DNA from 2 places in the Kosakonia radicincitans DSM 16656 genome. Region 2 is predicted to be linked to the other one. Evidence: predicted binding sites of a transcription regulator. Region 2 holds the regulator's gene; the other holds the start of a gene.
The links. Region 2 encodes PhoB, which activates phosphate uptake and scavenging genes when phosphate is short. Its sites were predicted from a motif close to CTGTCATAAAACTGNCNNAT; they were not measured.
Positions count from the first base shown of each region.

Region 1: a site for PhoB is predicted at 1,158-1,177, ahead of glpT (glycerol-3-phosphate transporter). Genes of this name have one in related genera too.

Region 1 is NZ_CP018016.1:1,717,517-1,720,638, forward strand. It holds gene glpA (anaerobic glycerol-3-phosphate dehydrogenase subunit A) at 1-1,028, opposite strand, end outside; gene glpT (glycerol-3-phosphate transporter) at 1,302-2,654, shown strand; gene glpQ (glycerophosphodiester phosphodiesterase) at 2,667-3,122, shown strand, end outside.
Region 2 is NZ_CP018016.1:4,394,029-4,397,150, forward strand. It holds gene phoR (phosphate regulon sensor histidine kinase PhoR) at 1-865, opposite strand, end outside; gene phoB (phosphate response regulator transcription factor PhoB) at 887-1,576, opposite strand; gene sbcD (exonuclease subunit SbcD) at 1,778-2,980, shown strand; gene sbcC (exonuclease subunit SbcC) at 2,977-3,122, shown strand, end outside.

The DNA of each region.
Region 1 (3,122 bases), 2.7 Mb from region 2:
TCCAGCCCGTCGCGCTGCGCGTGATCCAGCAGCACAATGCCCCGGCTGACATTGCGGCCGCTCGGATCGTCATCGCTGGCTACCAGCGGACGAACGCCCGCATAGGCGCGCAGAATACGCGTTTGCGCCATTACCGGTGCCAGTTTTTCCCCTTCCCGCAGCAGGATATCCACCTCTTCCGGCGTCACGCGGACGTTATCGATATCGGCGTAATCAATGTGCGTGGAGGTGGTGCCGATCAGTGAAATGGTGTCGCCAGGCACCAGAATATCGGCATCGGCAGGTTTGCGGCAGCGGTTAATAACCCGCTGATTGATTCGGTGATCGAGGATTAACAGCGCGCCTTTGGCCGGGAACATGCGAATGCGCAGATCGGCATATTCCGCGATGCGCTGGCCCCAGATCCCGGCAGCGTTCACCACCACTGGCGCGTAAAGTTGCAGATTTTCGCCGCTGGCAGGATGCCAGAGATTCACGCCGCTCACGCGATCGCCATGGCGAATCAACCCGCACACTTCGTGGCCAGTAAGGATTTTTGCTCCGTGCTCACGCGCATCCAGCATATTGCTGGCGGTCAGGCGGAAAGGATCCACTGTCCCATCCGGCACCCGCACAGCGCCGAGCAGCGTCGGGTTAACGCTCGGTTCTAACCGCAGCGCTTCTTGCGGCGAAATCGCCTGTGCCGGAATACCTGCCTGCCGGCAGCAATTGATAAACTGGCTTTGATAGACCAAATCATCTTCCGGCAACGTAATGAACAGACCATCGGTGGGTTCAACGCAGTGACGGGCAATGCGTTTGAGGATTTGGTTCTCTGCAATGCATTCGCGCGCAGATTCGTTATCAGTGACCGCATAGCGCGCCCCGCTGTGCAGCAGGCCGTGGTTGCGGCCAGTTGCGCCGGTGGCGATGTCGTGACGTTCGATCAGCACCGCGCGCAGTCCGCGCAGAGCGCAGTCACGGGCTATCCCGGCACCGGTGGCTCCGCCGCCAATAATAATCACATCGTAATCAGGAGAGTTATGCATCTTCGCGTCCCTGTGGCCGACTTTCAGATGCAACCATTTAGCCACACCATGAGTGTGGTTTGTTTGATATCGCGCATATTCGAGCAAATAACGAAAGTCGAACGCGCTTTCATGCGTGAAATTAGACTCTTGTCATATTTCTGTAACATTTATTGCGACAACCCGTTCTCTCTACGTAAAACTTTCTCTACAATCCGCCGCGAATAACTTTCGTAATGTTCGTTTTCACTCATTCTTGCCCGAAATGAGTCTTACCGCGCCACGGAGGCCGCTATGTTGAGTATTTTTAAACCTGCCCCCCATCTTTCGCGTCTGCCGGACGCGCAAATCGACCCGCTTTATCGGCGGCTGCGCTGGCAAATTTTCCTCGGCATTTTTTTTGGTTACGCTGCCTATTATCTGGTGCGTAAAAACTTTGCCTTGGCCATGCCGTACCTCGTTGAACAGGGGTTCTCCCGTGGCGATCTGGGGTTTGCGCTTTCAGGTATCTCGATTGCCTACGGCTTTTCGAAATTCATCATGGGCTCGGTATCGGATCGTTCGAATCCGCGCGTGTTTCTGCCCGCCGGGCTGATTCTTGCTGCTGCCGTGATGCTGTTTATGGGCTTTGTGCCCTGGGCCACCTCCAGCATTATGATCATGTTTGTGCTGCTCTTTTTATGCGGTTGGTTCCAGGGGATGGGCTGGCCGCCGTGTGGACGTACGATGGTGCACTGGTGGTCGCAGAAGGAGCGCGGCGGCGTTGTTTCTGTGTGGAACTGCGCGCATAACGTTGGCGGCGGTATTCCGCCACTGCTGTTTTTGTTAGGGATGGCCTGGTTTAACGACTGGCGTGCAGCGCTGTATATGCCAGCCTTTGGCGCGATTCTGGTGGCGATTATCGCCTTTGCTCTGATGCGTGATACGCCGCAATCCTGCGGTTTGCCGCCGATCGAAGAGTACAAAAACGACTACCCGGATGATTACAGTGACAAGCACGAAGAAGAGCTGTCGGCGAAGCAGATTTTTATGCAGTACATCCTGCCGAACAAGCTGTTGTGGTACATCGCCGTGGCTAACGTGTTCGTATATCTGCTGCGTTACGGCATTCTCGACTGGTCGCCAACTTACCTGAAAGAAGTGAAGCACTTCGCGCTGGATAAATCCTCGTGGGCCTATTTTTTGTATGAGTACGCGGGTATTCCCGGCACGCTGCTCTGCGGCTGGATGTCGGACAAAGTGTTCCGTGGCAATCGCGGCGCGACCGGCGTGTTCTTTATGACGCTGGTGACAATCGCGACTATTGTTTACTGGCTGAACCCGGCGGGCAATCCGACGGTAGATATGGTCTGTATGATCGTCATTGGCTTCCTGATTTATGGCCCGGTGATGCTGATTGGTCTGCATGCACTGGAGCTGGCACCGAAAAAAGCGGCAGGTACGGCAGCCGGGTTTACCGGATTGTTTGGCTACCTCGGCGGTTCTGTCGCCGCCAGTGCCATTGTCGGTTATACCGTTGATTTCTTCGGCTGGGATGGCGGTTTTATGGTGATGATCGGCGGCAGCATTCTCGCCGTTTTGTTGCTGATTATCGTGATGCTGGGCGAAAAACGTCACCATGCTGAGATGCTGGCGCGCCGTCAGTAAAAGGGAGTGCAGATGAAAACCACCTTTACCCGTATCACAACCGGCCTGTTACTAGCCGGTTTATTTGCCAGCCAGGCGCTGGCGGCGGAGAAAATCGTGATTGCCCATCGCGGTGCAAGCGGCTATCTGCCGGAGCACACATTACCGGCAAAAGCGATGGCTTATGCGCAGGGCGCCGATTATCTCGAGCAGGATCTGGTGATGACCAAAGACGACCAGTTGGTTGTCCTGCACGATCACTATCTGGATCGCGTGACCGATGTGGCGGAGCGTTTTCCGCAGCGCGCCCGTAAAGATGGCCGCTTTTACGCCATCGACTTTACGCTGGACGAAATTCGTTCGCTGAAGTTTACCGAAGGCTTTGATGTGGAAAACGGCAAGAAAGTGCAGCTCTTTCCGGGGCGCTTTCCGATGGGCAAATCGGAATTCCGCATTCATACCTTTGCCGAAGAGATTGAGTTTGTGCAG
Region 2 (3,122 bases):
GTTCAACCAGGCGCAGCATCATCGGCACATCGATGGTTTCATTTGGCGGCAGCGTCGGCGCCGCTTCAATCTTCGACAGCGTCAGCAGCTGGCGCACCAGCCCTTCCATCCGCGATGTTTGCTCACGCATGGTATGCAGCGCTTTTTCGCGCGGCGCGCCTTCCAGCGCCTGCTCCTGCATCATCTCCAGGTAACCTTGCAGCACCGTCAACGGCGTGCGCAATTCATGGCTGACGTTAGCGAAAAAGTTACGCCGCGCGCCTTCCAGTTGGTGCATCTGCGTAACATCGCGCGCCACCAGCAGCAGTTGCTGCTCGCTGTAAGGCATCACGCGGATCTCCAGATGGCGCCCGCTGTTCAGCACCAGATTCAGTGGCCGGGTAAATTCTTGTTTTTTAAGATACTGCGTGAATTCAGGGTAGCGCAGCAGGTTCAGGATGTTCTGCCCGTTATCATCCGGCCAGCGCAGCCCCAGCAGCTGTTGTGCCAGGCCGTTACACCAGAAAATAGACCCTTCTTCGGTGGTGAGGATCACCGCATCCGGCAGAGATTCCGCACCGCTGCGAAAGCGTTTGATGAGATTACCCAGCTCGCGCCGCCGCTTTTTATTACGCATCTGCATCTGGTGCAGCCCGTATAACAGCGGCTCCCAGCTTCCCGTGCCGGGCGGTGGAGTCATACTTTTATCGACCCACAACCACCAGGAGAGGCGCAGTAAATTCCAGAAATGCCAGATCAGCAGCCCGGTTACCGCGGCAAATAAAAACCAGGGCAGGTAACCGAAAATCGCGCCGAGTATAAAAGCAGGTAGACAACAAAGGAGGAGCTCCAGCACCAGCCTTTTCCATGACAGCCGTTCCAGCACGCGTCACACTCCTGTCAAATTTCAGAAACGGGTCGAAAAACGATATCCCGTGCCGCGCACTGTTTGCACCATACGATCGTGACCGCTGTGTTCCAGCGCTTTGCGCAGGCGACGAATATGGACATCAACCGTTCTGTCTTCGACGTAAACATTGGTTCCCCAGACATGGTTCAGCAGTTGTTCACGACTGTACACGCGTTCCGGGTGGGTCATAAAGAAGTGTAAGAGTTTAAACTCCGTCGGCCCCATATCCAGCGGATTTTCGCCGGTCATCACGCGATGCGAAGAGGGATCGAGGCTAAGTCCCTGCATTTCAATCACTTCTTCCACCGCCATCGGCGAAATACGGCGCATAACCGCTTTAATACGGGCAACCAGCTCTTTCGGTGAGAAGGGCTTGGTAATGTAATCGTCCGCACCGGTTTCCAGACCGCGTACACGATCTTCCTCTTCGCCACGCGCCGTCAGCATCATCACCGGAATATCGCGGGTCATGGCCTCGCGTTTCAGGTGCTTAATAAACTGAATACCGGAACCGCCAGGCAACATCCAGTCCAGTAAAACCAAGTCTGGCCAGGGTTCGTTAAGTTGGTTCACCGCACTGTCATAATCTTCAGCTTCTACCGGTTGAAAACCATTTTGCTCGAGCACAAAGCACACCATTTCACGGATCGGTGCTTCATCTTCAACGACCAGAATTCGTCTCGCCATAATTCGCCCTGTTTTCTCGTATAAGTCGTCAGTTTGTATAGCGGCGCCATTATGCGTCAGTTTTATGACAGATTTATGAATAACATGACCACCAGATGACCCTGCCCGCAGCATTATGACAGCGCGAATATTCACGCAGTTAATGTCTCTAACACCCTGAATGTTATAATCGCGTTTATCCATTTTCGCCACGGAATCGCTATGCGCATTATTCACACTTCAGACTGGCATTTGGGTCAGAACTTTTACAGCAAAAGCCGCGCTGCAGAACATGACGCCTTTCTCGACTGGCTGCTGAATGCCGCAGAGCAGCACCAGGTGGACGCCATTATTGTTGCAGGTGATATCTTTGATACCGGTTCTCCGCCCAGTTATGCCCGCGAGTTATATAACCGCTTTGTGGTGAAACTCCAGCAAACCGGCTGCCAGTTAGTGGTGCTGGCGGGCAACCATGATTCCGTGGCAACGCTGAACGAATCAAAAGAGATCCTCGCTTACCTGAAAACCACCGTGGTCGCCAGTGCCGGCGCCGCACCATTCTGGCTCAATCGCCGTGATGGCACGCCCGGCGCCGTTTTCTGTCCGGTACCGTTTTTACGCCCGCGTGACATGGTCATCAGCCAGGCCGGATTATCAGGGCAGGAAAAACAGCAACATCTGCTGGCGGCTATTACCGATTACTACCAGAAGCAGTATGACGCCGCCTGCATTCTGCGCGGCGAGCAGGCGCTGCCGATTATCGCCAGCGGCCATTTGACCACCGTCGGTGCCAGCAAAAGTGACGCCGTACGTGACATCTATATCGGCACCCTGGATGCCTTCCCGGCGGAGAATTTCCCGCCAGCCGACTATATTGCGCTTGGACATATTCACCGCGCGCAGAAAATTGGCGGCCTGCAGCATATTCGCTACTGCGGTTCACCGATCCCACTGAGTTTTGATGAAACCGGAAAGCGTAAAAGCGTCAATCTGGTCACGTTCAGCGATGGCAAGCTGGCGGAAGTTACCGCGCTCGACATTCCGGCCACGCAGCCGCTGGCCGTAATCAAGGGTGATTTCGCCGAGATTTGCCGCCAGCTTGAGCAGTGGCGCGATGCGTCCACCGACACGCCAGTCTGGCTGGATATTGAAATTGAAAGCCGCGAATATCTGGCTGATATGCAACGTAAAATCCAGCAAGTTACCGAAGATTTGCCCGTCGAAGTGTTGCTGGTGCGCCGCAGCCGCGAACAGCGGGAGCGGATCCTCGCCGGAGAGCTGCGGGAAACGCTCAGTGAATTGAAAGTTGAAGAGGTCTTCGCCCGCCGCCTGGCGCAGGAAGAGATCGACGAGATGCAAACGGCGCGCCTGCAAGCCTTGTTCAGTGAAGCGCGCCAGGCGCTGGATGCGGAGAAAGAGGCATGAAGATCCTCAGTTTGCGGTTAAAAAACCTCAACTCGCTGAAAGGCGAATGGAAAATCGACTTTACCGAAGAGCCGTTCGCCAGCAACGGTTTGTTCGCCATTACCGGCGCGACGGGCGCAGGGAAAACCACCCTGCTCGATGC